Regions from separate parts of the Sphaerisporangium sp. NPDC004334 genome, predicted to be linked through region 2. Evidence: predicted binding sites of a transcription regulator. Region 2 holds the regulator's gene; the other holds the start of a gene.
The links. Region 2 encodes HspR, which represses chaperone genes until heat shock. Its sites were predicted from a motif close to ANTTGAGTCNNNNNGACTCAANT; they were not measured.

Region 1: a site for HspR is predicted at 8,951-8,973, ahead of lon (endopeptidase La). Genes of this name have one in related genera too.

What each region holds. Positions count from the first base shown of each region.
Region 1 is NZ_JBSGDZ010000023.1:41,726-56,609, forward strand. Features, by position in the region: gene ACWEN6_RS28210 (caspase, EACC1-associated type) at 1-2,897, shown strand, start outside; gene ACWEN6_RS28215 (MFS transporter) at 2,894-4,408, opposite strand; gene ACWEN6_RS28220 (acyltransferase family protein) at 4,475-5,725, opposite strand; gene ACWEN6_RS28225 (alpha/beta hydrolase) at 5,722-6,477, opposite strand; gene ACWEN6_RS28230 (sensor histidine kinase) at 6,689-8,026, shown strand; gene ACWEN6_RS28235 (response regulator transcription factor) at 8,023-8,676, shown strand; gene lon (endopeptidase La) at 8,986-11,361, shown strand; gene ACWEN6_RS28245 (Fic family protein) at 11,465-12,601, shown strand; gene ACWEN6_RS28250 (ester cyclase) at 12,674-13,117, opposite strand; gene ACWEN6_RS28255 (acyl-CoA synthetase) at 13,344-14,879, shown strand.
Region 2 is NZ_JBSGDZ010000004.1:320,785-335,668, reverse strand. Features, by position in the region: gene ACWEN6_RS06965 (CapA family protein) at 1-559, shown strand, start outside; gene ACWEN6_RS06960 (SDR family NAD(P)-dependent oxidoreductase) at 629-1,510, shown strand; gene ACWEN6_RS06955 (TetR/AcrR family transcriptional regulator) at 1,542-2,231, shown strand; gene ACWEN6_RS06950 (hypothetical protein) at 2,228-2,500, opposite strand; gene ACWEN6_RS06945 (tetratricopeptide repeat protein) at 2,660-3,199, shown strand; gene ACWEN6_RS06940 (hypothetical protein) at 3,401-4,000, opposite strand; gene clpB (ATP-dependent chaperone ClpB) at 4,099-6,678, opposite strand; gene ACWEN6_RS06930 (heat shock protein transcriptional repressor HspR) at 6,904-7,251, opposite strand; gene dnaJ (molecular chaperone DnaJ) at 7,273-8,454, opposite strand; gene grpE (nucleotide exchange factor GrpE) at 8,490-9,140, opposite strand; gene dnaK (molecular chaperone DnaK) at 9,137-11,014, opposite strand; gene ACWEN6_RS06910 (hypothetical protein) at 11,214-11,675, opposite strand; gene ACWEN6_RS06905 (alpha/beta hydrolase) at 11,829-13,397, opposite strand; gene ACWEN6_RS06900 (proline dehydrogenase family protein) at 13,623-14,543, shown strand; gene proC (pyrroline-5-carboxylate reductase) at 14,583-14,884, shown strand, end outside.

The DNA of each region.
Region 1 (14,884 bases), on a different contig from region 2:
GCGATCCGCGGATCGCCGGCTTCGAGGTGACGACGCTGGTCAACGAGCCGCACCACCGGGTGGGCGAGGCCATCGCCGGCCTCTACCGGGACCGCCGGCGGGACGACCTGACGTTGCTGTACTTCACCGGCCACGGGCTGAAGGACGACGCCGGGCGGTTGTTCCTGGCCATGGCGAACACCCGCCGCGACAGCCTGGTCTTCACCGCCCTGTCGGCCGAGCAGGTCGACCAGGCGATGGAGGGGTGCGCCTCGCGGCAGAAGATCCTCATCCTCGACTGCTGCTACAGCGGTGCCTTCCCTCCGGGACGCCTGGCGAAAGGCGACCCGGAGGTGCACTCGCTGGAACGCTTCAGCGGCCGGGGACGCACCGTCCTGACCGCCTCCGACGCCACCCAGTACTCCTTCGAGGGCGACCGGCTGCGGGGCGAGGCCGCGCAGTCGGTGTTCACCCGTCACCTGGTGGAGGGCCTGCGAGAGGGCTACGCCGATCTGGACGGGGACGGGGACATCACCGTCGACGAGCTGTACGCCTACGTCCACGAGCGCGTGGTCGAGGAGATGCCCCAGCAGCGGCCCAAGAAGCAGGACGACGTCGAGGGCCGCATCGTCATCGCCCGCAACGTCCACTGGACCCTGCCGCCCCAGTTGGGCGCCGCCCTTCGCAGCCCCATCGCGGCCGACCGGCTCGCCGCGCTCGACGGGCTCGCCCACCTCCATCGCATCGGCAACGACGTCGTCCGGGCCGCCGTCCGGGCCGATGTGGAACGGCTGACGGACGACGACAGCAGGCTCGTCTCCGGCGCGGCGCGGGAGCGGCTGGCGGCGCTCGCCGCACAGCCGCCCGGTCCGGTGTCCGGCCCCGCCGCACCGCGCGGCGCCCCGTCTGCCGCCGGTCCCGCGGCGGGCGCCGCCCGGCTGCGGCTCCGCCCGGAGACGAGCGCCGGGCGGGCCGGAGCACGACGCACGTGGGCGCCGCGCGACTGGCCGGCGGACGCCGCGCGGGGGGTGTGGCGGCACATCGGCGTGGTGGCGGGAGTCCTGGCGGTCGTGGCGGGGGCGGCGCTCGCGGCGGGCGAGGTGGCCTGGCACGGCGGACGCGCGGCGAAGGCCGCGTCCTCCCTGCTCGGTAACGGCTCGTTCTTCTCCGCCGGGCCGGGCCCGGGAGCCGTCCTCGCGTGGTACACCGCCGGCATGGCCCTGGTGGCGACGGCCGGAGCCGTGCTGGCGCTCCTGCCGCGCACCAGGTCGCTCGCCGGGCCGGGCGTGCTGGTCGGCGGCGGCGCCGCGGCTCCCTTCGGCCTGGCGTTCTTCGCCGGCGCCTTCTGGGGTGGCCCCGACTTCGGCGGCCGGCTGTGGGTCGAGATCGTGGGCCACGCGGCTCTGGCGCTGGCGGCGGTGTGCGCGGGACTCGCGCTGTGGCGGCACCCCGAGGCGCGCCTGCGGCTCGGCGCGCCCGGCGACCGGGTCCGGCGGACGGCGCTCGTGCTGGCAGTGCTCGGGACGCTGGCGCTGCTCGGCCAGCTCGCGGCCGTGTCCGCGGCGCGACGGGTGGAGGGCGACCTTGAGGTCTGGCTCGTCCCGCTCTGCGCGGCGGTGCCGGCCGCGCTCCTGGTGCCCGCCGGCGCGGTGGCCGCCACCTCGCGCCGGCTCGCGCGGTCCCTGCTCGCGGGGTGGGCGGCGGGCGGCGCGGCCATCCTCGCGAGCGTCTTCGCGCTCGCCTTCGGCCGGGACTCGATCGCGCCGGCTCCGGCCGTCGCCTTCGCCTGCACGCTGGCGCTCCTCGCCGTGGCGGCCCGCTCGTGGCCGGTTGTGGCGGCCGGGCCGGTGCCGCCTCCGCGACGGCACGCACGCGCCCTCCTGCTCATCGTGCCGCTGTTCGCCGCGCTGACCGCGGCGGCGGGGACGGCCGTCGTCGTGCGTTACGACCAGGTGCCCATCCTGATGAGCTCGGTCGCCGTCAGCCCGGACGGCGCACGCCTGTACGCCGTCGGGGACATCACGTTCACCGGCGGGACGCGGATGTGGACGATCGACGCGGCCACCGGGCGCGTCATCGGCGGGCCGGTCGCGCTCGGGAACGGCTACCAGGCCTTCTACCAGGTGGCGCTCACCGTCGACGGCCGCCGCGCCTACGTCACTCGTCAGGACACCGACACCGTCCGGACGGTCGACACCGTGACCGGCGCGGTCGCCGGCCGGCCGATCAGCGTGGGGAAGTGGCCGGCGGGCATCGCCATGGCCGGCGACGGCCGCCGCGCCTACGTCACCAACAGGGCGTCCGACAGCGTCTCGGTGATCGACACCGCCACCGGCGGGACCGTCGGCGACCCCATCCCCGTCGGCGACGAGCCCCTCGGCATCGTCGCCGCTCCCGACGGGCGGCGCGTCTACGTCGCCGACAGCGGGTCCGACCAGGTGTCGGTGATCGACACGGTGACCGGCCGCGCGGGTGCGCCCATCCCCACCGGCGACCGTCCCGGGGGCCTGGCCATCAGCCGGGACGGCGGGCACCTGTACGTCAGCACGGGCGGCATCTGGAATCTCACCGACGAGGGCTTCGAGGTGATCGACACCGCGACCGGGAAGACGGTGGGGAGGCGGCTGGACGTCGGCCTGCCCACCATGAGCAAGGGCGCTCTGTTCACCGGCTGGTCAGGCGTCGCCATGAGCCCGAACGGGGGTGAGGTGTACCTCACCGACGGCTGGTCGAACGCGGTCGTCACCGTCGATCTGGCCTACCACCGGGTCCTGCCCGACGCCATCAAGGTCGGCGAGCACGCCACCGCGATCGTGGCGAGCCCGGACGGCCGGTATCTCTACGTCGCGACCGCCGACGGCATATCAATCGTGGACCTGTCGACCAGGACGAGCGAACTCGTCACCGTCTTCGGCTAGCGCGAGCGTGGCTGCGGCCGGGTGCCGGGGCGGTCGCGGGTCTCCTCGATCGGGGTGCAGGGTTGCAGCGGAGGGGCGTCGAGGTTGCACGCGGCCTTGCGCTCGGGGGCGCGCAGCACGTTGGTCCGGATGGTGAGGAAGGTCAGTACGGCGGCGCAGGCCATCATCGCGGCGCTGATCAAGATCGCGGTGCGGAACCCCGAGGTGAAGGCGGTCGCCGAGGTGTAGGCGGCGCCGGTCAGCCCGACGAGCGGGGGGATGGCCGCGACGGCCAGCAGGCCGCCGGTGCGCGCCACCGCGTTGTTGACGCCGCTGGCCACGCCCGCGAACCGCTCCTCGGCCGTCGCCAGCACGGTCGCGGTCAGCGGCGCGACCGCCGCGGACGTGCCGAGGCCGAACAGCACGACCGGCGGCAGCACGTCCAGCAGGTAGGAGGCGCCCGGCCCGATGCGGCTCATCAGGACCAGCCCGCCCGTGCAGAGCAGGATGCCCACCGTCATCGGCAGCCTGGGGCCGATGCGCTTGGCGAGGTCGCCCGCGCGGGGGGACAGAACGAGCATCAGCAGCATGACCGGGAGCATCGCCGTCCCGGAGGCCAGCGGTGAGAACCCGGCGGCGACCTGGAGTTCGACGACCAGCAGGAAGAACACCACGCCCATCGCCGCGTACATGATGAGCGTGACCACGTTGACGGCGGTGAACTCGCGGGAGGCGAACACGCGGACCGGCACCAGCGCCGACACCGCCGCCCCGGCCCGCGAACGGCGGATCTCCAGCACGACGAAGGCGGCGCCCAGCGCGACGCCGGCCAGCGCCGACACCAGCGGGATCGCCGTCCCGCGCTCGATCAGCCCGTAGGTGATCCCGGCCAGGGCCAGCGCGGCGAGCATGGCGCCCAGGATGTCGAAGCGGCCCGCCGACGCCTCGTCCCTGGTCTCGGGCACGTGCCGGACGGCGGTGACCACGGTGAGGGCGGCGAGCGGCAGGTTGATCAGGAAGACCCAGCGCCAGCCCGCCGTCTCCACCAGCCACCCGCCGAGCAGGGGGCCGACGGCGCCGGCGACGCCGCCCAGGCCCGACCAGGCGCCGACGGCGCGCGGGCGGTCGTCGCGGGCGAAGGACGACTGGATGATGGCCAGTGAGCCCGGGGTGAGGAGCGCCCCGCCGATGCCCTGGAGGCCGCGGGCCAGCACCAGCGTCTGGATGTTGGGCGCCAGCCCGCACAGCGCGGAGGCCAGCGCGAACCAGATGACGCCGATGACGAAGATCTTGCGCCTGCCGTACCGGTCGCCGAGGGAGCCGCCGAGCAGGATCAGCCCGGCCAGGGTCAGGGTGTAGGCGTTCACCGTCCACTGGAGGCCGGAGATCGACGCGCCGAGGTCGTTGCCGAGCCGGGGCAGCGCGACGTTGACCACCGTGCCGTCGAGGAAGGCCATCCCCGAACCCAGCACGGTGGCGAACAGAACCCACCGGCCACTTGGGGATTTGATCCGGATTCCACCCTTTTCCATGCTGCCATCATGCTCTGCTCTTCAGCGTGCTCCGAACATCCGTCCTGCCCCACCCCGCCCGGGGGCCTAGGTGGTGCGCTTCTGTCGCGAACGCCGGTCCCGGCGCAGGAGCAGTGCGCAGAGCAGAGCGACCAGGACGGCGGGCAGCGGCAGCCAGGACATCCGCTCCAGCAGCCAGCCCGGTGAGTCAGGCGCCACGAGAAGGCCGGGGACGGCGGTGCCGAAGGGCAGCGCGGCCAGCAGGACCACGGTCAGCGCCGTCTGGTGCCACAGGAAGACCGTCATCGCGGACAGGTTGGCCAGGACGACCGCCGCCCACACGCGCGGACGCCGCATGAGGGAGGTCAGCGGCCGGTGCAGCAGCATGGCCAGGCCCACCTGGGCGATCCCGAAGCACACCGCGGCCAGAGTGGGCGGGCTCAGGTTGGACACCCGCGCCCCGGTGACTCCGATCATGCTCGCCGGGTAGCCGAACCCGGTGACCAGGATCACCGTCCCCACCGCCCCGCCCGCCAGCATCGCCGCCGCTCCCCACCCTCCGCCGAGCCCCGGCGCGTCACCGGCCCCGCGGGCGAGGCCGAGGGCGTACGGGACGAGCCAACCGGCGAGCACGTTGGTCCAGGTCGGCCACACGGGGCCGCCCAGGCCGAAGCGGACCACGTCCGTGACCAGCACCAGCACCACCGCCGCGACGGCCACACGGGCGGGCCGCACCCGGACCAGTAACGGAGTGACCGCGGTGAGCAGGCCGTACACGCCGAGGAACCACAGCGGGCCGAGGGCCGGCACGGCCAGAGAGCGCAGCGACCCCGGCGGCACGCCGGCCGCCGCCAGCAGGACCAGCAGCCCGGCCCATACCGCGAGCAGCGGCCCGGCCGGGACGAGCAGCCGGCGCAGGCGCAGGCGGACCCACTCCCCGGCCGGCGCGCGGCCGAGGCCGCACGCCGCCGCGTACCCGCCCACGAAGAAGAAGACGGCCAGCGTCTGGAGCACCCACGACAGCGGGACGAGGCCGGGCATGGCGGAGAGCGGGCTGGTGACCCGGAGATGGCCGAGATCGTCCACCACCCAGGCGGTCACCAGCCAGTGCCCCGCGATCACTCCAAGGATCGCCAGGGCGCGCAGCGCATCGGCTCCCCGGTCGCGCGTGGCCGGCGTGCCCGCCTCGATCCGCCCGGCGAAGGCGTCCCACGCCCGCCACCCCGGCAGCGCCGCCGGTGACGCGGGCCGCGGCCGGGCGTCAGGGGACGCGCATCTCGTCCGGATCGCCGCAAGCCTGGCCCAGATCCGTCCGGCCGGGTCGTGCGCCCGCGTCACGGCGCGCTCACTTCGGAGGCGCGGCCGAGCGTGATCAACGCCAGGTTCCGCAGGGACACGCCACCGGGCTGGAAGTAATCGCTGTGCCCGGCCGCTCCGGCCGCGAAGACGCGGGCGCCGAACGAGGGGCGCGCCGGGTCGGCGCCGAAACCGAGATGCCCGATGCGCACCGGGGGGACGAAACGCATCCAGTCATTCCCGCCGCGGCCGGCCCACAGCCGGGCCCGGGTGCCGAGATCCCCCGCCCGGCCGACCCCGAGGCCGGGGCTGCCGAAGACGGCCACGTCGGCCACGGGCAGGCCTGGCAGGGCTTTCGCGCAGACCACGGAGCCGTAGCTGTGGCAGAGCAGCGTCACCGGGGCAGAGGTGATCGAGCGGACACGGGCGACGGCGCGGCGCAGTTCTCGGGCGCCGTCTTCGGCGACCGCGTCGGTGGCCGCCGCGAGACTGATGGCCCGCGGGCTGTCGTACCCGAGCCAGGCGACCACCGCCGGCCGGGCCGCCGGATCAAGGCCCCGCACCTGCGTGATCAGGGCGCGCGCGGCGCCGCCCGGCGTGCTGTACGCCTTGCGCCGCCCGCCGTCGAAGGTGGCACGCGTGACGTCGGCGCCGGGCACGATGACGGCGACCCGGTCCGCCGTCGCCAGGTCGCCGAAGACCTCGGCCATCCGGTCGTCGGGAGTGGGAGCGAGCAGGGTGAGGACGCCGAGTGCGCCGGTGAGGGAGATCGCTGCGAAAGCGCTCCTGGCCATGAGGGAGCCTCCTGTCCAGTTCGCGGCGCGCCGCCGCGAACACAGCAGCAAGCTAGGAATCGCGATCGCTGACCCGCGTCCCCGCCAGGTGCGGTCTTCTCCGCTCCCGCCCCGGTACACGGCCGTGCGGCGCGATGGCACCACGGGGTGAGGCGGTCAGATCACCCCTGAGGGTGACGCCGGGTGGGGTCGTGGCTCGTACGCTGGGGCGGTGATCTCGCGTGCCTGGTCCGGGCTCGTCCGGCTGGCGTCGCCGCTGACCGCGGCGCTGGTCACCGGGACGGCGGAGCCCGCGGGCCCGCGGTCGCGGTGGCTGCGGCCCGCCGTGCCGGCGTGGGCGCGGTGGCTGCCGTTCGCCACTGTCGACCTCGTCGTCGTCGCCGACCTGGCGCTGGCCTTCATCCTGCTCGGCACAGGCGTGTCGTACCTGGAGACGGAGGCGGTGGCGTCCCACTTCTCCCCCGATGGGCCCGTCCTGATCGTGCTCGCCGCCGCCTACGCGGTGCCGGTCGCTCTTCGCGAGCGCTGGCCGGTGGCGGCGTGGCGGATCTCGGCGATGGCGGCGGTGGTGGGCGGCCTGGTCAACCCGCGCATCCTCGACGGCGCGATGGGCGGCGCCGCCGGCCACGGTGACGGCGTGATGCCCTACGTGGCGGCCCAGGCGATCACCTATCTGCTCTGCGCGTACTCGATCGCCGTGCGCGCGGATCGCGATGTCGCGATCGGGGTCTGGATCGTCTCAATGGTGGGTGCGTGGATCATCCATCCGAACTCGATGTTCCTTGCCACGGTCCTGGTGACGGTGGCCCTGTTGTTCGGCCAGAACATCCGGGCACGCAGGCGGGCGACCGGCCGGCTGGACGAGGAGCGGCGGCGCGGTGAGGAGCAGCGGGCGGCGCGCGTCGTCCTGGAGGAGCGCACGCGCATCGCCCGAGAGCTGCACGACATCGTCGCCCACCACATGTCGGTGATCGCGATCCAGGCGGAGGCCGTGCCGCTGCGGGCCCACGGCGACGTCGCGGCCCTGGAGGCGGGGCTGGCCGAGATCCGGGTGCTGTCGCTGGCGGCGCTCGCCGAGATGCGCCAGGTGCTGGGCGTCCTGCGTGGTTCGGACGGTCGCCGGGAGACGGCGCCGCAGCCGGGGCTGGACCGGATGGACGACCTGATCGGCAACGTCCGGGCCGCGGGGCTCGCCGTCACGGCCGAGGTGTCCGGGTCTCTCGACCTGCCGGCCGCGGTCGGCCTGTCGGCGTACCGGATCCTGCAGGAGTCGCTGAGCAACGCGATGCGGCACGCGCCCGGGGCGCCGGTGCGGGCCGAGATCGAGCGGACCGTCGCCGAGCTACGGCTGAGCGTGACCAACGGCCCCTCGGGCGCGCCCGCGCCCGGCACCCCGGACGCACCGGGCCAGGGGATCGCCGGAATGCGCGAGCGCGCCGCACTGCTGGGTGGCACCCTGGAAGCCGCGCCCATGGCGGACGGCGGGTTCTGGGTGACGGCCACCCTTCCGCTCGCCCCCGCCGAACCCGCCGCGCCGGAGGAGCCGTGATCCGTGTCCTGATCGCCGACGACCAGGGCATGGTCCGCACCGGCTTCACCACCTTCCTCGGCACCCAGCCCGACATCGAGGTCGTCGCGGAGGCCGTCAACGGGCAGGAGGCGGTGACGCGGGCAGGCGAGCTGACGCCGGACGTGGTGCTGATGGACGTCCGCATGCCAGTGATGGACGGCTTGGAGGCGACGCGCCGCATCCTCGCCGGGACCGCCACCAAGGTCCTGATCCTGACGACCTTCGACCTGGACGACTACGTCTACGAGGCGCTGCGGGCGGGGGCGAGCGGCTTCCTGCTCAAGGACGCCTCCGCACAGCAGCTCGTCGAGGCCGTGCGGGTGGTCGCCGCGGGGGAGGCGCTGCTGGCCCCGTCGATCACCAGGCGGTTGATCGCCGAGTTCGCCCGGCTCGGCGGGCCGCGGGCGCCGACCGTGAAACGGCTGGCCGAGCTGACCGGCCGCGAGACCGAAGTGCTGGCGCTGATGGCCCAGGGCCTGTCCAACGGGGAGATCGCCGGACGGCTGGTGGTGGCGGAGCAGACGGTGAAGACCCACGTCGGCCGCATCCTGGCCAAGCTCGGTCTGCGCGACCGTGCCCAGGCCATCGTCTTCGCCTACGAGACCGGCCTGGTGCGCCCCGGCGAGTGAACACGCGGCGAGGCGGCGGCCCCGCGTGATCACGAGGCGGCCCGTCGTTCCCGACCGAGGGGCTGATCGGGCGCCGCCGGGGTCCAGGCCACCGCCGGTGGCCGGCCGCGGTCGTCGTCCGAGTGGCCGCTCGTCATGCGCTGACCTGCGAAGACGTGTCTAGTGCGGTGCCGTTGGCGTGCGGGCGGGCAGCGCGTCCGGCAATGTCGATTACACAATTACGATCGCTGCAAGCGAACAAGCGCAGACATGGGAACAATCTCGGGCTCTTATTAATTGAGTCGATGTAACTCAACCCTTGGAGTTCGCATGAGTGAGAGCTTGATCCTTCCGGTGCTTCCGCTGGACGACGAGGTCGTCCTGCCCGGCATGGTCGTTCCCCTCGACCTGTCGGACGCCGAGGTGCGCGCCGCCATCGACGCCGCGCGGGCCACCTCCCAGCAGAGCAAGCCGCGCGTGCTGCTTGTTCCGCGCATCGACGGCAAGTACGGCGCCGTCGGCGTCTCGGCGGTCGTCGAGCAGATCGGAAGGCTTCCCGGCGGCGAGCCCGCCGCCGTCGTCCGCGGTGTCGAGCGGGTGCGCATGGGCTCGGGCACGACCGGCCCCGGCGCGGCCCTGTGGGTGGAGTCGACCCGCATGGAGACCGTCGCCGCCGACGGCCGCGCCGAGGAGGCGGCCAAGGAGTACAAGGCCCTGGCCACCACGATCATGCAGAAGCGCGGCGCCTGGCAGATCGTCGACGCCATCAACCAGATCGAGGACGCCTCGGTCCTGGCCGACAGCTCCGGGTACGCGCCGTGGCTCACCACGCCCCAGAAGGTCGAGCTGCTGGAGAACGCCGACCCGGCCGAGCGGCTGGCCCGGCTGGTCGAGTGGGCCCGCGAGCACCTGGCCGAGCTGGACGTCGCCGAGACGATCCGCAAGGACGTCCAGGAGGGCATGGAGAAGCAGCAGCGCGAGTTCCTGCTGCGCCAGCAGCTCGCCGCCGTCCGCAAGGAGCTGGCCGAGCTCAACGGGGACGCGGCCTCCGAGGAGGAGGACTACCGCGCCCGGGTCGAGGCCGCCGAGCTGCCGGAGAAGGTCCGCGAGGCCGCGCTCAAGGAGGTCGACAAGCTCGAGCGCACCTCCGACCAGTCGCCCGAGACCGGCTGGATCCGCACCTGGCTGGACACCGTGCTCGACATCCCGTGGAACGAGCGCACCGAGGACTCCTACGACATCGCCGCCGCGCGGGCGGTGCTCGACGCCGACCACACCGGCCTCGACGACGTCAAGGACCGCATCATCGAGTACCTCGCCGTCCGCAAGCGGCGCGCCGACCAGGGGCTCGGCGTGGTGGGCGGCCGCCGCAGCGGCGCCGTCCTGGCGCTGGCCGGCCCTCCCGGAGTCGGCAAGACCTCCCTCGGCGAGTCGGTCGCCCGCGCCATGGGCCGCAAGTTCGTCCGCGTCGCCCTCGGCGGCGTCCGCGACGAGGCCGAGATCCGCGGCCACCGGCGCACCTACGTCGGCGCGTTGCCCGGCCGCATCGTGCGGGCGATCCGCGAGGCCGGCAGCATGAATCCCGTCGTCCTGCTGGACGAGGTGGACAAGGTCGGCGCCGACTACCGGGGCGACCCGACGGCGGCGCTGCTGGAGGTGCTGGACCCGGCGCAGAACCACACCTTCCGCGACCACTACCTTGAGGTCGAGCTCGACCTGTCCGACGTGCTGTTCCTGGCCACCGCCAACGTCCTTGAGGCGGTGCCCGGCCCGCTGCTCGACCGCATGGAGATCGTGACCCTCGACGGCTACACGGAGGACGAGAAGGTCGCGATCGCCCGCGACCACCTGCTGCCCCGCCAGCTCGACAAGGCCGGTCTGACCTCCTCGGAGGTCACCGTCGAGGAGGAGGCGCTGCGCAGGCTCGCCGGCGAGTACACCCGGGAGGCCGGCGTCCGCTCGCTGGAGCGGGCGATCGCCCGGGTGCTGCGCAAGGTGACGGCCAACGCGGCCCTGGAGCAGGCGGCGCTGCCGGTGCACGTCGGGGCCGGCGACCTGGTCGGCTACCTCGGCAGGCCGCGGCACGTGCCGGAGTCCTCGCTGCCGGAGTCGGCGCAGCGCACGGCCGTGGCGGGCGTCGCGACCGGGCTCGCGGTGACCGGCGCCGGCGGCGACGTGCTGTACGTCGAGGCGTCGCTGGCCGACCCCGAGACCGGCTCCACGGCCGTCACGCTCACCGGCCAGCTCGGCGAGGTGATGAAGGAGTCGGCGCAGATCGCCCTGTCGTACCTGCGATCGCGCGGCGCCGAGATGGAGCTGCCGGTCGGGTCGCTGAAGGACCGGTCGGTGCACATCCACGTCCCGGCGGGCGCGATCCCGAAGGACGGCCCGTCGGCGGGCGTCACGATGACCACCGCCCTGGCCTCGCTGCTGTCGGGCCGCCCGGTGCGCTCGGACGTGGCGATGACCGGCGAGGTCTCGCTGACCGGCCGGGTGCTGCCGATCGGCGGCGTCAAGCAGAAGCTGCTCGCCGCCCACCGGGCCGGCATCACCACGGTGCTCATCCCGGCGCGCAACGAGCCCGACCTGGACGACGTGCCCGAGGAGGTCCGCAACGAGCTGACCGTCCACGCGGTGAGCGACGTGCGGGAGGTGCTGGCCATCGCGCTGACCCCGGCCACGGTGGCCGAGACCGCCGCCGTCTGACCTCGGCACGGCCCGGTCCACACGTCGGCCGGAGCGGAGGAACATTTCTGGACGAATCATTCGGTCGCTTGACCGGATGATTCGTCCATGCTGTTATGAAGGGGTGATCTACCGAACCCCTGAGCTGGAGCCGGCCGACAAGGCCGTGCTCGGCGAGATCGAGGACATGCGCCGCGACCTGAAGTACCGCCTGGCGGAGCCGCACCGCTGGGACGGGCAGCTCCGGCGCCAGCTCCAGGCGCGTGCCATTCAGGGGTCCAACTCCATCGAGGGCTACCGGGCCAGCGTGGAGGACATCGAGTCCATCATCCTGGGGGAGGAGCCGCTGGAGACCTCGCAGGCGGTCGCGAGCGAGATCGCCGGCTACATGCAGGCGCTCACCTATGTCCGGCGGTTGTCGATGGCCCGCTCGTTCGGCTACGACAAGGGCCTGCTGAACGCGCTGAACTTCATGATGATCGGCCACCACCACGACAAGACCCCGGGCGTCGTACGGCCGGGCGGCGTCTACGTCCGCGATTCCGCCACCGGAGAAGTGGTCTACGAGGGGCCGGACGTCGAGCTGGTCCCCGGTCTGCTCGACGAGCTGATCGCCTGGCTCAACGACGGAGATCTGCACGCGCCCAGCTACGTCCGGGCGGCGATGGCACACTTCAACCTGGTCGCCATCCATCCTTGGCGGGATGGCAACGGGCGCATGTCCAGGGCCCTGCAAACCCTGGTGCTCGGCCGCGACCAGATCACCACACCCGAGTTCTGCTCCATCGAAGAATGGCTGGGCCTGGGAGAGAACACCGTCGACTACTACCGAGCTCTGCGCGACGCACAGCAGGGCGTCTGGTCACCTCACGACGAGATGCTGCCCTGGGTGCGGTTCTGCCTGCGCGCGCATCACATGCAGGCGCAGCGGGTGCGGCGCCGGCTGGCCGAGGCGGGGGAGGTGTGGACGCTTCTCGAGGAGCAGGTCGACAAGGAGGGCCTGCACACCCGGTGCGTCTCCGCGCTGTACCAGGTCTTCGTGAGCAGGCGGCTGCGGCGCGGCACCTACCAGGCCGAGGAGTCCCTCAGCCAAGGTCAGGCCGCCCGGGATCTTCGTGAGCTGGCCGCACGCGACTGGCTCACCCCTTATGGCGAGACCAAGGGACGCTTCTACGCTCCCGGTCCCCGGATGGAGAAGGTCAAGGCGGACTTCGCCGCTCGCATCGAGCCGCTCCGCGACCCGTACCGCACCGCCGCCTGACCGGCGGCCCGGGACGGCATGGCCGGGGCGAGGGGAACCGGGCGCCGCATCGGGTGAGTTCCCTGCGGGTGGCTAGACGCCGGCCGGGTCGTCGGTCGACAGGTGCAGGCCGAGCTGGGTGTACAGCTCCAACTGGTCGAAGTACTCCCGGTGCGTGACGATCTTTCCGTCCTCGACGAACGAGGCGCAGGTGCCGCGCAGAGTGATGCGGCGGCCGGTCGGCTGCAGTTCCCGCCCGTCGGGCAGCAGGAACGGTCCGGTGTGCGTGCCGGTCCCCGTCCATTCGACCATCATGGGTCTGTCGGTGCTGGTGGCCTCGTACCACACCGCCAGGTGAAGGTCCGGAAATCCCTGGAAGAACTGCTCGTAGACCCACGCGATCTGCTCGTGTCCCTCCGCCACTCCTACGGGGGAGACCAAGACGGCGTCCTCGGTGAAGAGTTCGAGCATCCGGTTCACGTCGTGATCATTAAGCGCGTCGGCCAGTCCGCGCTTGACTTCCCACTTGTCGACCATGGCCGTGGTCCTTCCGTGGTCGGGTGTCAACTTACCGATCACGCTACCCATCAGTAGGTCGGGTACCGGCTACGGGAACGTCGCGGACACGCCAGGAAGTCCCGTCGTCCTCCAAGCCGGGCAAAGTCGTGCGGAGCCTTCGCGGGCCCGCCGGGCCGGCAGGACGGCGCCGCGCCGATGAACGGGTGCTTTTCCGTGGCGGGATAACCGAGTACGGTTCGGTTTTATGTACCCGGGAGCGGTCGCGGCCGATACGCCCGACAAGCCTGCCGTGATCATGGCGGGCTCCGGGCGGGTGGTGACCTACCGCGAACTGGACGAGGAGTCCAACCGGCTGGCGCGGATGTTCCGGTCGGCCGGGCTGCGACCCGGGCAGCACATCGCCCTCATGCTGGAGAACCACCCGCTGTTCCTGGTGGTGGCATGGGCGGCGCACCGCTCCGGGCTGTACTACACGGCCATCAGCCCCCGTCTGCAGCCCGACGAACTGGCCTACATCCTGGACAACTGCCAGGCCGAGGTCTTCATCTCCTCGGCGGCGCTCGCCGGCGTCGCCACCTCGGTCACCGGGCGCACGCCGAAGGTCCGGCTCAGGCTGATGATGGACGGCGTCGCCCCCGGCTTCGCCTCCTACGAGCGGGCCGTGGCCGAGCATCCGCCGCTTCCCGTCGAGGACGAGTGCCAGGGGGCGGACATGCTGTACTCCTCGGGCACCACCGGCCGTCCCAAGGGCGTCAAGCCGCCGCTGAGCCGCGCGCCGCTCGAGGCTCCCGGCGCACTGGTGGGGTTGGTCCGGCTGCTGTTCGACCCGTCGGCCGACGCGGTGTACCTGTCGCCGGCTCCGCTCTACCACGCCGCGCCCCTGCGCTACTGCATGGCCTTCCAGCGCATCGGCGCGACCGTCGTGGTGATGGAGAGATTCGACCCCGAGCAGGCGCTGGCGCTGATCGAGAAGTACCGCGTCACCCACTCCCAGTGGGTGCCGACCATGTTCATCAAGATGCTCAAGCTCCCCGAGGCCGTGCGCCGCAAGTACGACCTGTCCTCGCTGACCTGCGCCATCCACGCGGCCGCGCCGTGCCCGGTCCCGGTCAAGGAGCAGATGATCGACTGGTGGGGGCCGGTCGTCCACGAGTACTACGCGGGCACCGAGGGCAACGGCTTCCTGTACGTGGGTCCCGAGGACTGGCTCGCCCACAAGGGCACCGTCGGGCGCCCGCTGCTCGGCGTCGTCCACATCTGCGACGAGGACGGCGAGGAGCTGCCGGCCGGCGAGCACGGCACCGTGTACTTCTCCGACGGGCCGCGGTTCGAGTACCACGGCGACCCGGAGAAGACGCGCGCGGCCGGCGACCCGAAGGGCCGGGGGTGGACGACGCTCGGCGACATCGGCTACCTGGACCAGGACGGCTTCCTGTACCTCACCGACCGCCGCTCCTACATGATCATCTCTGGTGGGGTCAACGTGTACCCGCAGGAGGCGGAGAACGTGCTGTCCCTGCACCCGAAGGTGGCCGACGTGGCGGTCTTCGGGGTGCCCGACGAGGAGATGGGCGAGGCGGTGAAGGCCGTCGTCCAGGCCGCCGATCCGGCCGAGGCCGGGCCTGCCCTCGCGGCCGAGCTCATCGCGTACTGCCGTGACCGTCTCGCCCACTACAAGTGCCCCCGATCTGTGGACTTCCGGCCGGAGCTTCCCCGCCATCCCACGGGGAAGCTCTACAAGCGCCTGCTGCGCGACGAGTACTGGCCGTCCGCCGGCTGATCCCG
Region 2 (14,884 bases):
GTTCCGCAAGGTCGTGAACGGCAACCGGGTGGCGATCATCGGGGCGACCCAGGTGCTCGACAGCCAGTTCGTCCAGGCGTGGACGGCGACCCCCACCAAGGGCGGCCTGGCCTCGGCCAAGGACGAGGCCAGGCTCATCCAGGCCGTCCGGCAGGCGCGCCGCACCGCGGACACCGTCATCGTGCACCTGCACTGGGGGACCGAGCTGCAGAAGTGCCCGAACCAGGCGCAGCTCGCGCTGGCCCCCAAGCTGATCGCCGCCGGCGCCGACGTCATCGTGGGCGGCCACGCGCACATCCTGCTCGGCAGCGGCTACCTGCAGGGACGTTACGTCAACTACGGGATGGGCAATTTCGTCTTCTACAACTCCGGCCCGCAGACGGGAACGACCGGGGTGCTGACCCTCACCATCAACGGGCGCAAGGTGCTCAAGGACGGGTGGACGCCGGCGCGGATCAGCGGAGGCGTCCCCGTCCCGCTGACCGGGGCGGCGCGCACCCAGGCCGTCGCCGGGTGGAAGTCCCTGCGAGGGTGCGCGGGGCTGGGCGCCACGCCGTGATCCGCCGCGCCGCCCCCGGCCGATCTATATTCGGATGGACGGTCCGATGACTGTGCAGGGGGTGGGCGTATGCGGTTCGCCATCGGGACGCGACCGACGGCCGTGCGCGAGCTGCGGCGCGCCCGGGCCGAGGGACGCGGGGCCTTCGACGGCCGGCTCGTGGTCGTGACCGGCGCCGGGAGCGGCATCGGCCGGGCCACCGCCCGCGCCTTCGCCGCCCACGGGGCGCAGGTCGTCTGCGCGGACATCGACCTCGCGGCCGTCCGCCGCACGGCGCTGGAGATCGGCCCGTGCGCCCACCCCTGGCGGGTGGACGTCGCCAGTGGCGAGGACATGGAGCGTTTCGCCTCGGCCGTGCGGGAGGAGCACGGCACGCCGGACATCGTGGTGAACAACGCGGGCATCGCCGTCGCCGGGTCCTTCCTGGACCACGAGGTGGCCGACTGGCGGCGCACCATCGACGTCAACCTGTGGGGCGTGGTCCACGGGTGCCGGCTGTTCGGCCGCCAGATGGTCGAGCGCGGCCGTGGCGGCCACATCGTCAACGTCGCCTCGCTCGCCGCCTTCGCCCCCTCGCGCCTGCTGCCCGCCTACTCGACCTCCAAGGCGGCGGTGAAGATGCTGAGCGACTGCCTGCGCGCCGAGCTGGCCGGGAGGGGCATCGGCGTGAGCGTGATCTGCCCGGGGTTCACCTCCACGGCGATCGCCGCCAACGCGACCTACCGCGGGGGAGACCGCGCGTTCAGCGAACGGGCGCTGCTGCGGCGCGGCTACCCGCCCGAGCGGGTGGCGGCCCACATCCTGCGCGCCGTCCACCGCAACACGGCCGTGGTCCCGGTGAACGCCGAAGGCAAGATCGGATATGCCTTGTCGCGCATCTCCCCGGGCTTGATGCGGGGAATCGCCCGCCTTATGAATTCCGATTTGGGACGTCTGGCCGGGAAGGACTGACCGCGGGCCCTGAAAGGGGCAAGATGAAACGGTGTCAGCCCCGCCCAGCGACCGCTGCTCCCACGACGACCAGGCGCCGCTGCGCCGAAGACCCTCCCAGCGCCGCAGCGCGCGACGCGTCGAGCGCATGCTCGACGCCTGCGCCGAGTTGCTCGACGAGATCGGCTACGAGGCGCTGTCCACCACCCGCATCGCCGACCGGGCCGATGTGGCCATCGGTTCGATCTACCAGTTCTTCCCCGACAAGCGGGCGATCACCCAGGCGCTGACCCAGCGCAACGTGGAGCTCTTCATCGCCCGGGTCGGCCGGCGCTTCATGACCGAGGACTACACCGGCTGGTGGCACGCGGTGGACGCCATCATCGACGAGTACGTCGACATGAACAGGACCGTTCCGGGCTTCCGCTCACTGCGCTTCGGCGACGCGGTGGACCTCAACCTGCTCGACTCGGTGTCGGAGAACAACACCGTGATCGCCGGCCGGCTGCGGGGCCTGCTGCTCGCGGAGTTCGGCATGGCCGACAGCGAGGAGCTCGACCTGTGGCTGACCGTCGCGGTGGAGTCCGTGGGCGCGGTCCTCGCGCTGGCCTTCCGCCGCGACCCCGACGGCTGGCCACCGCTCGTCGAGGAGGCCAAGCGGCTGATCCGCGGCTACCTGTCCACCCAGTTGCGCGCGCACGGCGAGGTCCCGGCCGGCCACGAGGGCTCGGCCGCCCGCTAACGGGCCACCGTGCCGGCCCGGCCGGGGGAGGCGGGGGCGCGCGAGGAGGACGTGGCGCCCGCGTCGCCGCTCTCGGCGTCGCACGGCGAGGAGAGTCTGCGGATCAGGTTGCGGGCGGCCTGCACCTCGGCCCGCGTGCGCACCAGTTCCTGGCGTTGCTGGTCGGCGGTCTCGAGGCGGGCGGTGGCGTACCCGAGGGTTCCGGGGACGACGGCGGCGCACAGGGCCGCGCAGGCGAGGGCGAAGGTGGTCTGCCAGGACGGGTCCATCGCAGCTCCTTCGAAAGAGCGGGTGACGTTCCAGGCGTGGCGAATATGCCCTCTCGCTCGCATGACACACGCACAGTAGTCAAACATGCGCAAATCAGGACGTAAGTAATGCCTGCCGTTGTCCACGCATGGTCGAGCGGCGCTCGGTAATCTCGTCTTGTGGCACATGTGACGCGTGAGCAGCTTGATCGACTTCTCGAGCAGGCACTTCTCGACGACGATCACGGGGCTCTGGCGGGGAGGCTCGACGATCTGGCGCGCGGATACGCGTCGGGAGAGGTGTCCCGTGCCGCGATCCTCGTGCTCGCCGCCGAGGAGTGGCGGCAGGCCGGCCAGCCGGCCAGGGCGCTCGAATGCTTCCAGCGGGCGCTGGACGACGGCGGCGAGGTGGGCGTCGACCCCAGGGCCGGCATCGCCGACACCCTGTTCGAGCTCGACCGCCCCGACGAGGCCCGCGAGCTGGTCGACTCCATCAAGGCCGGCGGGCAGGTCGACCCCAGCACCGCGCTCAACGTCGCCGAGACCCTGCTGGCCTACGGCGACCCGCGCGCCGCCCACGAATGGGCGACCGACGGCATCCTGGCCGGCGAGGGCCCCGCGGGCATCCGCGACGCGCTCCTTCGCACCCGCTACCGCATCCGCGTGGATCTCGGCCTGCCCGAGGACGACCTCGACGCCCTGCTCGACGTCTCCCGCTGACCGTCTCCCCTGACCGTCCCTCCGCTGACCGTCCCTCCGCTGACCGTCTCCGGCCAGGCCACGGCGTGAAGGCCGCGCGGGCCGTGACTCCCAGGCGCCACGGCCCGCGCGGTGCGGGTACATCCCTCAGGGACGGCTCGCCGGTGAGCGCGCCGCCCGCCGCACGGGGGCGTCTTCGGGCGGCGCGAGCCGGCGTCCGGGTCAGTCGGCGTGCGGGCCGTCGATCGTGGTGTCGACGGTGAGCGTCCTGCCGAGCTCGACGTCCAGCCCGTGCGAGCTGTGCGCGGACACCCGGGCGGGAAGGAGCGCCGGCTCGACGGGCATGAGCGGCTCAGGGGCGGTGGGCTCGTCGGCGGCGTACCCGCCGCGGCGCATGGGCAGGTCGCCCGGCCGCGGCAGCCCCGGAACCGAGGCCGCCCACCCGCGGACGGCCCGGTACACCAGCGCGCTCTCGCCGAAGGGGGCCCAGCCGGTGGCGCGGGCGATCGCGGGCAGGTCGTGCAGGCCGATCACCGCGGCGGTGCGGGACGGCAGGCCCCGGCTGCGGCCGATGTGCTCGAAGCCGATGATCAGGTCGTCCCGGTCGTGCCGGGCGGCGAGGGAGGAGACGGCCGCCTGCGGCACGGCCACGGCGTCCATGGCCTCGCAGGCCGCGGACGTGGCGCCCTGCGAGCGCAGGACGGCCACGGCGCTCTCCTCGCAGGACGTGGCGGCCGAGGCGCTGCCCGTCCCCAGCAGGCCCGCGCCCGCCGCGACCGCGGCCACCGCGAGCATCCCCCGGATACTGATCGAACTGAGCATGAAGACTCCCTGACTACCTTTTCGTGCTTGGACGAGCACTTAACGTAGCCAGGGAGTCCCCCGCCGGGCGGGTCGTTGACCCGATGCTGGTGGATTCCTTACCGAGACGCCTGCACGGTCAGAGTGTCACCGGCGGCGTCCAGATCGACGATGACCTGGTCCCCGTCGTGGATCTCGCCGGACAGCAGGCTCTTGGCCAGCTTGTCGCCGATCGCCGACTGGACCAGCCGCCGCAGCGGCCGGGCGCCGTACAGCGGGTCGTACCCGGTGAGCGCCAGCCAGTCGCGGGCGGCCGGGGTGACGGTCAGCGTCAGCAGGCGGTCCGACAGGCGCCGCGCCAGCCGGGCGACCTGCAGGTCGACGATCTGCGACAGCTCCTCCGAGCCGAGCGCGTCGAACAGGATCACATCGTCCAGCCGGTTGAGGAACTCCGGCTTGAACGAGCCCCGCACCGCCGCCATGACCTTGTCGCGCTTGGCCACGCCGTCGAGCGCCGGGTCGACCAGGTACTGCGAGCCGATGTTGGAGGTCAGGATCAAAATTGTGTTGCGGAAGTCGACCGTGCGTCCCTGGCCGTCGGTCAGCCGCCCGTCGTCGAGCACCTGGAGCAGGATGTCGAAGACCTCGGGATGGGCCTTCTCGATCTCGTCCAGCAGCACCACCGTGTACGGCCGCCGCCGCACGGCCTCGGTGAGCTGGCCGCCCTCCTCATAGCCGACGTACCCGGGCGGGGCGCCGACCAGGCGGGCGACGCTGTGCTTCTCGCCGTACTCGCTCATGTCGATGCGGGTCATGGCGCGCTCGTCGTCGAACAGCAACTCCGCCAGCGCCTTGGCCAGCTCGGTCTTGCCCACGCCGGTCGGGCCGAGGAACAGGAACGACCCGGTCGGCCGGTCGGGGTCGGCGACCCCGGCCCGCGCCCGGCGCACGGCGTCCGACACCGCCTGCACGGCCTCACGCTGGCCGACGAGCCTGCGCCCGAGCTCCTCCTCCATGCGCAGCAGCTTGGCGGTCTCGCCCTCCAGCAGGCGCCCGGCGGGGATGCCGGTCCAGGAGGAGATCACCTGCGCGATGTCGTCGGCGCCGACCTCCTCCTTGACCATCGCGTCCTCGGGCTGGGCCAGCGCGCCGGCCTCCTCGACCTCCTTCTCCAGGCGCGGCACGTCGCCGTACATCAGCCGGGAGGCCGCCTCGAAGTCGCCGTCGCGCTGGGCGCGCTCGGCGGCCGAGCGGGCCTCGTCGAGCTGCTTCTTAAGCTCGCCGACCCGGTTGAGCCCGGCCTTCTCCTTCTGCCAGCGCACGACCAGGGCGTCGAGCTCCTCCTGGCGGTCGCCGAGCTCCTTGTGCAGCTTGTCCAGGCGCTGGACGCTCGCCTCGTCGGTCTCCTTGGCGAGGGCCAGCTCCTCCATCTTCAGCCGGTCGACGGCGCGCTGAAGCTCGTCGATCTCCACCGGACGCGAGTCGATCTCCATGCGCAGGCGGCTGGCGGCCTCGTCGACCAGGTCGATCGCCTTGTCGGGCAGGAAGCGGGCGGTGATGTAGCGGTCGGAGAGCGTGGCCGCGGCCACCAGGGCGCCGTCGGAGATCTGCACCTTGTGGTGGGCCTCGTAGCGGCCCTTGAGCCCGCGCAGGATCGCGATGGTGTCCTCGACCGACGGCTCGCCGACGAAGATCTGCTGGAAGCGGCGCTCCAGCGCCGGGTCCTTCTCGATGCGCTCGCGGTACTCGTCCAGGGTGGTCGCGCCGATCATGCGCAGCTCGCCCCTGGCCAGCATGGGCTTGAGCATGTTGCCGGCGTCCATCGCGCCCTCGGCCGCGCCCGCGCCGACCATCGTGTGCAGCTCGTCGATGAAGGTGACGACCTGGCCGTCGCTCTCCTTGATCTCGGTGAGGACGGCCTTGAGCCGCTCCTCGAACTCGCCCCGGAACTTGGCGCCCGCCACCATCGCGCCGAGGTCCAGGGACACCAGGCGCTTGCCGCGCAGGCTCTCGGGGACGTCTCCGGCGACGATGCGCTGCGCCAGCCCGTCCACGACGGCGGTCTTGCCGACGCCGGGCTCGCCGATGAGCACGGGGTTGTTCTTGGTGCGGCGGCTGAGCACCTGCACGACGCGGCGGATCTCGTTGTCCCGGCCGATCACCGGGTCGAGCTTGCCCGCGCGGGCCAGCTCGGTGAGGTCGACGCCGTACTTCTCCAGCGCGCGGTAGGTGTCCTCGGGGCTCTCGCTGGTGACCCGGGCGTGCCCGCGGACCTTCTCGAAGGCCTCCAGCAGGGCGTTCGGCGTGGCGCCCTGCGCCTTGAGCAGCTCGGCGACGCGCCCGCCGTCGGCGGCCAGGCCGACCAGCAGGTGCTCGGTCGACACGTACTCGTCCTCGAGCTGCTTGGCACGGGCCGCGGCCGTGTTCAGCGCCACCAGGAGCTGGCGGGAGGACGACGGCGCGCTCACCGTCGAGCCCTGGGCCTTCGGGATCTGCTCCAGCTGCCGCTCGGCCTCGGTGCGCAGCCGCTTCCAGTCGGCCCCGACGGCCTCCAGCAGGTGGACGGCCGTGCCGTCGGTCTGGGAAAGCAGGGCGGTGAACAGATGGGCCGGAGCGACCTCCGGGTGGCCTTCGGCGGCGGCCCGCCGGACGGCGGCCGACAGGGCGTCCTGGCTCTTACGCGTGAGCTTGTAGTCCATGCCTACCTTGCCTTTCTCGCATGGCGGATCGCCCGGCGCTCGCCGGCCGCGGCGGTGCTGCCTCGCTCCGCGCGGTGCTGCGTCGCTTTGCGCAGTGCTGCGTCGCTTCGCTATATGTGCGCCACCGCCCGGGGCGCCGATACGGTGCCCGCGGGGTGGAGGAGATGTCGTCGCGCGGCCCGGGAGGGTGCTCACCGGGACCGCCGCGGCCGTGCGCTCTCCCGCTCACGCGGGAGGAAGCTGGTACTGGATCAGGGCGCGGATCATCGCCATCTCGCTCCTGAGACGGCCGAGCTCCTCGCGCATGCGGAGGTTCTCGGTCTCCAGGGCGAGGATGCGCTTGATGCCCGCGAGGTTGATGCCCTCCTCCTGGGACAGCCGCTGCACCTCGCGGAGCATCACGATGTCCCGGGTGGAGTACAGGCGGCCCCGCCCCGCCGTCCGGCCGGGACTGACCAGGCCGAGACGGTCGTACTGCCGGAGCGTCTGCGGGTGCAGCCCGGAAAGCTGAGCGGCCACCGAGATGACGTACACCGGAGTGTCGTCGGACAGGTCGAAGTAGTTGGCGTCCATCGGCGTCGCCTCCTTTCGGGGCTACTCGGTTCTCGCCTGTCTGAGCAGTTCGGCGCGGGGGTCCACGCCGTCGGAGACCGCGCGGAACTCCTCCAGCGCGTTTCTCTCCTTGTCGTCGAGGCGCTGGGGCACCACCACCTCGACAGTGGCCAGCAGATCACCCTTGGTGCCGTCCTTGCGGGTGACACCCCGGCCGCGCACGCGGAACGTGCGGCCGTTCGGGGTGCCCTCGGGGATGCGCAGTGTCACCGGCATGCCCTGGAGCACCGGCACCTTGATCTCGGCGCCGAGCGCCGCCTCGGCGAACGTCACCGGGACGGTGATGGTCAGGTTGTCGCCCGACCGGCCGAAGATGGCATGCGGTTTCACGTGAATCTGGACGTACAGATCGCCGGCCGGGCCGCCGTTCTCGCCGGGCGCACCCTTGCCCTTGAGGCGGATGCGCTGGCCGTCGGCCACCCCGGCGGGGATGCGCGCCTGGAGGGTGCGGGTGCTCTTGCCGCGGCCGCTGCCCTCGCACACGGGGCAGGGGTCGTCGACCAGCAGGCCGCGGCCCTTGCAGTCGCGGCACGGCTCGGAGAAGGCGAAGTTGCCGAGGTTGCGGCTGGCGGCGCCGGTGCCCTCACAGGTCGGGCAGACCCGCGGGGTCGTGCCGGCCTTGGCGCCGGTGCCGGTGCAGGCCGGGCACGCCGAGGAGCTGGTGAGCCGCAGGGCCACCGTGGTGCCGTCCACGGACTCCATGAACGACAGGGTGACCTCGGACTCGATGTCCTGCCCGCGGCGGGGACGGCTCGTGGTGGTGGTGGAGGTGCGCCCGCCACGGTTGAACAGACCGCCGAACAGGTCGCCGATGCGCTCGCCCGTGCCGCCGCCCTGCGCCGTGCCTCCGAAGAGGTCGCCGAACTCGAACGGGAACCCGCCGCCGCCGCGGGGGGCGCCGCCCCCCGCGTATCCGCCGAGACCGGACCCGAACAGCGTGCGCGCTTCGTCGTACTCCTTGCGGCGCTTGCTGTCGGACAGGACGTCGTAGGCCTCCGAGACCTGCTTGAACTTGGCCTCGGTCTCGGTGTTGCCCTGGTTGGCGTCCGGGTGGTACTTCCTGGCCAGTCTCCGGTACGCCTTCTTGATCTCTTCGGCGGTGGCGGTCTTCGACACACCAAGGACGGCGTAGTAGTCCTTCTCCAGGTAGTCCTTGGTGCTCATCTATCGCTTCCTTCGTGACCCAAAGGGATGATCGCTCAATTGTCCTCGGACTCGGCCGCCGCCGCGCCCGCTCCGTCCGTTTCGGAGGAGGTGCGCTCGGAGGACTCGGGCTCCTCCGGCTCGGCGACGGCCACCCTCGCCGGGCGCAGGACGCGCTCGCCGATGCGGTAGCCGGGCTGGAGGATCTCCACGCAGGTCGGCTCGGTGACCTCGGCCGAGTAGCTGTGCAGGAGCGCCTCGTGCACGGTCGGGTCGAACGGGTCGCCCTTGGCGCCGTAGGTCGAGAGCCCGAGCTTGCCGACGGCGCTCTCGAGCGCCTCGCTCACCTTGGCGAAGCCGCCGGTGAGCTCGCCGTGGTCGCGGGCCCTGCCGATGTCGTCGAGCACGGGCAGCATCTCGGTGAGCACGCTGGCCACCGCCTGCTCGCGGACCGTCACCCGGTCGCGCTCGACGCGCTTGCGGTAGTTGGAGTACTCGGCCTGGAGCCGCTGGAGGTCGGCCGTGCGCTCGGCGAGCTGCGCGGCCGCGCCCGCGTCCTGCGGGGCCGCCGCCTCGGGCGAGGCGGGGGAGGGCGTGTCGGCCGCCTTCCCCGCCCCCTGGCGCACCTCCCCCGTCTCGGGGTCGATGCGCCGGTTGTCGCGGATCACCAGGCCTTCGTGCTCGCTCCCAGAGTTCGGGGACGTCACGCGGCACCGCCCTCCCGCTTCGGCTCGTCGTCGACGATCTCGGCCTCGACGACGTCGTCGTCGGCCTTGGCGCCGCCGTCGGCGGCACCGGTGGCGCCGGCCCCGGGGGCCCCGCCCTCGGCGCCCTGCGACTGGGCGTAGATCGCCGAACCCATCTTCTGGCTGACGGTGGCGAGCTTCTCGGCGCTGGCGCGGATGGCGGCGGAGTCGCTGCCCTCCAGCGTCTTCTTCAGCTCGCTGAGCGCCTCCTCGACCTCGGTCTTGACCTCGGCCGGGACCTTCTCGTCGTTCTCGCGCAGGAACTTCTCGGTCTGGTAGGCCAGGCCGTCGGCGTTGTTGCGCGTCTCGGCGTCCTCGCGGCGCTTCTTGTCCTCCTCGGCGTAGGACTCGGCCTCGCGCATCATGCGCTCGATGTCGTCCTTCGGCAGCGCCGAGCCGCCGGTGATCGTCATCGACTGCTCCTTGCCGGTGCCGAGGTCCTTGGCGGAGACGTTGACGATGCCGTTGGCGTCGATGTCGAAGGTGACCTCGATCTGCGGGATGCCGCGCGGCGCCGGGGCGATGCCGGTCAGCTCGAAGGTGGCCAGCTTCTTGTTGTAGGCCGCGATCTCGCGCTCACCCTGGAAGACCTGGATCTGCACCGACGGCTGGTTGTCCTCGGCCGTGGTGAAGACCTCCGACCGCTTGGTCGGGATCGTGGTGTTCCGCTCGATGATCTTGGTGAAGATGCCGCCCTTGGTCTCGATGCCCAGGCTCAGCGGGGTCACGTCCAGCAGCAGGACGTCCTTGACCTCGCCCTTGAGCACGCCGGCCTGGAGCGCGGCGCCGATGGCGACGACCTCGTCAGGGTTGACGCCCTTGTTGGGCTCCTTGCCGCCGGTGAGCTCCTTCACCAGGTCGCTGACGGCGGGCATGCGGGTGGAGCCGCCGACGAGCACCACGTGGGCGATGTCGGAGACCTTGATGCCGGCGTCCTTGATGACCTGGTGGAACGGGCCCTTGCAGCGCTCGAGGAGGTCGGCGGTGATGCGCTGGAACTCCGAGCGGGTGAGCTTCTCCTCCAGGTGGAGGGGGCCCTCGGCCGAGGCGGTGATGTAGGGCAGGTTGATCGAGGTCTCGGTCTGCGACGACAGCTCGATCTTGGCCTTCTCGGCGGCCTCGCGCAGGCGCTGGAGCGCCATCTTGTCCTTGGACAGGTCGACGCCGTGGGCGTTCTTGAAGCGGGTCACCAGCTCGTCGACGACGCGCTGGTCCCAGTCGTCGCCGCCCAGGTGGTTGTCACCGCTGGTCGCCTTGACCTCGACGAAGCCGTGGCCGTCCTCCTGGCCGACGTCGAGCAGGGACACGTCGAAGGTGCCGCCGCCGAGGTCGAAGACCAGGATGGTCTGGTCCTTGTCCTTGTCGAGCCCGTACGCCAGAGCGGCGGAGGTGGGCTCGTTGATGATGCGCAGCACGTTGAGGCCCGCGATCGTGCCGGCCTCCTTGGTGGCCTGCCGCTGCGAGTCGTTGAAGTACGCGGGGACGGTGATCACCGCGTCGGTGATCTTCTCTCCGAGGTAGGCCTCGGCATCCGTCTTGAGCTTCTGCAGGACGAAGGCGCTGATCTGCTGCGGGGAGAACTTCTTGCCGTCGATCTCGACGGACCAGTCGGAGCCCATCTCACGCTTGACCGAGCGGATGGTCCGGTCGACGTTGGTGACGGCCTGCCGCTTGGCCACCTCGCCGACGAGGACCTCTCCGTTCTTGGCGAAGGCCACGACCGACGGAGTCGTGCGCGAGCCCTGCGCGTTGGCGATGACGGTGGGCTCACCGCCCTCGAGGATCGAGACGACGGAGTTGGTCGTCCCAAGGTCGATACCTACCGCACGTGCCATGAGTACGTCCTTGTAGTCAAAGTTGAGTCCGTATGACTCAATCGTAATCCCGCTCGACCCTTTGTCAAGCGAGTTGAGTCTGCTGGGCTCAACCCTACGCGCCCCCTCACCTATTCCGCGCACACGGGGGCTCGGGACGCGGACTTCTCGGGACATGCTCCGGTCCGGCCCGGCCTCTTCCAGGTCTCCTAGGGAGGGATCAGCCCTTGGCGCCGTCGACGATCTCGCGGTGGCCGAGGGGCTTCTTCAGCTTGACGGTCGTGGACTTCTGGACCGCGATCTCGATGCACGCAGTGTTCTCGGCGCCGCGCGCCTGACCCTCGTACAGGGTGATCGTCACGCGCTTCGCCGTCTCGCGCACGCCGACCCGGTCGAGCACCGAGCAGGGCTCCACGCCCGACCACCAGATCACGGTGAGCCGGCGTCCGTCCCGGGAGGGGCGCACCTTCTCCCAGCGGACCTTGCGCGGGTGCACCGTCGGGCCCTTGGGGCGCGTGGGGGAGGGCCCGGCCGCCGGGGCGGCCGGCGTGGTCACCTGCGCCGTGCCGGCCGGCGTCGATACGGCGTCATCGGGAACCCCGCTCGCACTGGTCGTGGGCGCCGGCGCGCCGCCGCACGCCGCCGCCAGGAACAGCCCCACCGCCGCCAATGTGGTCCTCATCGTCCGCATACCCCTTCGACGTACTGGATCTCCCCGCGGTTCGGGCCGCGCATGCCCCCGCCTCGACGCGCACGTCGAGGCGGGACGCGAAAGGACCCCCGGCCTGGGTGGCCGGGGGTCCTTCCGTTGGGGGGCTTCTGTGGGGCCGGCGGGTCAGCGCTCGCCGGGGACCCAGTCGTCGTCGGCGGAGGTCGGCGCGGACCGCAGGGTCGTGGCCGCCGCCGGCGGGACCGGGTCGGGGAACGGCGCGCAGTGCGCATCGGGGCCGGGCAGGCTCGCCGGCAGCGTGCCGTCGGTCAGGTACGCCTTCCAGATGTCGTCGACGCAGGCGTTGCCCCGGCCGGTGAGGCCGTGGTTGCCGCCGCCGTCCATGACGACCAGGCGCGAGGACGGGAAGCGCTTGTGCATCTCGACGCCACCCTGGTACGGGGTGGCGGCGTCCTTGGTGTCCTGGAAGAACAGGGCGTTCTTGATGGCGCGGCCGTCGATACGCGCCGGGTGGCCGCCGCGCACGGGCCACGACTGGCACTGCGCGTTGTACCAGGCGTTGCCCCAGGTCAGGAACGGAGCGGTGCGGTAGGACTCCCACCAGTCGCGGTGCCAGGTGCCCCAGTCGCGCGGCCAGCGGGCGTCGCTGCACTCCACGGCCGAGTAGACCGCGAAGCCGTTGTCGTCGCCGCTGCTGTCGCCGTAGGTGCCGTACGCCGCCACCAGCGGGGCGGTGTCACCGGCCACGTACTTGGACAGGGCGTTGGCCAGCAGCGGCCAGCGGCTCTTGAGGTAGCCGCCCGCGAGGTAGGTGTCGTCGAGCTCGTCCGGGCCGACCCTGCCCTCGGCGGGGGTGGCCTTGAGCTTGGCGCGGGTGGCGTAGAACGCCTTCTCCACGTCGGCGCCGTTCGTGCCGAGGTGGTAGGTGGCGTCGTACTTGGCGATCCAGGCGAAGAAGTCCTTGGCGCGGGCCTCGAAGGCGTGGTTCTGGTCGATGTTGGCGTCGTACCAGACCCGCTCGGGGTTGACGATGCTGTCCAGCACCAGGCGGCGCACCTTGGACGGGAACAGGGTGGCGTAGGTGGCGCCCAGGTAGGTGCCGTAGGAGTAGCCGACGTAGCTGATCTGCTTCTGGCCGAGCGCCTTGCGGATCTCGTCCATGTCCTTGGCGGCGTCCACCGTGGTCATGTGCCTCAGCAGCTCGCCGTGGGCGACGTCACAGGCCTTGGAGTAGCCCTGCATCCGCTTCACCCAGGCGGCCTCCTCGGCGAAGGTGGAGGGGACGTAGTCGGGGCGCACCGGGTCGAAGAAGTGCGGGTCGCAGCTCAGCGCCGGCTCGCTGGCGCCGACGCCGCGCGGGTCGAAGCCGATCAGGTCGTACTGCGCGGCCAGGGCGGCGCCGAGGCGGGTCTGCATCACGACGGGGTAGGCCCGGCCGCTGCCGCCGGGACCGCCGGGGTTGAACAGGATCGCGCCCTGGTAGTGGGCGGTGTCGGTCGCCTTCTTGCGGGTGACGGCGATCTTGACGGTCCTGCTCCACGGGCGGGAGTAGTCGAGCGGCACGGCGACCGTGGCGCACTCGATGCCTTCGGGCAGGTCCGCGCACTGTGCCCACTGGGGGGCGGGAGTCGTGTGGTCGGGCGCCTGCTGGGTCCCGGCCGTCGCGGGAGACGCGATCAGCGCTCCGCTCAGACCCAGGCCGGCTGTGGCCAGCGCTATGAGGATCTTCTTCAACGATCTACCCCTTCGACGCCGGCGGCTCCATCGTTGGAACCGACTTATGGCACCTTCGGGTAGATCATGCGTATAAAACGGTTATAAGACGACGGCTGTTTTCAGTTGGTTGTCAAACCGCAACATGCGGCCGCCTCCGGTGATCCGCGCCTGAACCGCCGTAGGGTGGGGAGGTCTTCCCCCATCAGCCGTCCAGTCGTCGTGCCGGGAAGGGTGCCGATGGTTTTGCGCCAGGTTCTGCTTGCTGCCTCGGGCAGCGACCGCGTGGAGAGCGTCGTCAGGAACGCCGGGGTCGTCCGGGCGCTGACGGGCCGCTACGTGGCCGGGGACGGCCCCGAGGACGCCGCCTCGGTGGCGGCGGGGCTGGTCGCCGCCGGCCTGCTGGTGACGCTGGACCATCTGGACGGGCGGGCGCGCGACTCCGGACGGGCCGCCCGCGCGGTCAAAGACCGGCTCACCCTGCTCGACGCGCTCGCCCGCCGCGGCGTCGCCAAGGGCGCCGACCTGTCGCTGCGCCTGTCGTCCCTCGGGCTCGGCCTCGACGACGACCTGGCACGCCGCAACGCCTCGCGGGTCTGCCAGGCCGCTCTCGACGTGGGCGCCACGGTGACGGTCGAGGCCGAGGAGCCGGCGATGGCGGAGGCCGCGCTGCGCGTCCACGCGGCGCTGTTCGACGAGCACCCCGCCACCGGCGTCACCGTCCTTGCGTCCCTGCGCAGCGCCGAGGAGCACTGCCGCGGGCTCGCCGCCGGCCGCGTCCGGCTCCGCCGCGGTCACGCCGACGGCCCCGTCGCCGTGACCCACCGCGACGCCGCCGCCGTCGACCGCTCGTACGTGCGCTGCCTGAAGGTCCTCATGGCCGGCGAGGGCCGGCCGGTGGTCGCCACCCACGACCGGCGGCTCATCGAGGTCGCCTCGGCGCTCGCCGTCCTGAACGAGCGCGAGGGCGTCGAGTACGAGATGTCCTACGGCGTGCGGCCGGCCGAGCAGGCGCGGCTCGCCGCCCTCGGCACCCGCGTGCGCGTGCGCGTCCCCTACGGCGCCGACTGGTATCCGCACCTGGCCCGCCATCTGGCCCGCCGCCCGGCGAACCTCGCCCTGCTGGCCCGGTCCCTGGGACGGCCGCGACCGCGCGGGAGTCGGTAGGCTTCGAGCGTTCCCGACTCCTACACGAGGTGCGCTGAGATGATCGCGATTCTCGGAACCGGCAAGATGGGCGAGGCCCTGCTGTCAGGGCTGCTGCGCGCCGGCGTCAAGCGGGACGAGATCGTGGCGACCGCCCGGCGCGAGGAGCGTGCCCAGGCGTTGCGCGAGCGCCACGGCGTGCGGGTCGTGTCCAACAGCGAGGCCGCCAAGATCGGCGAGACGCTGATCCTGGCGGTCAAGCCGCAGGACATGGCGGCCCTGCTCACCGAGATCGCCCCGCACGTCCCGGCCGGCAAGCTCGTGGTCACGGTGGCGGCCGGCATCACGACCTCCTTCGTCGA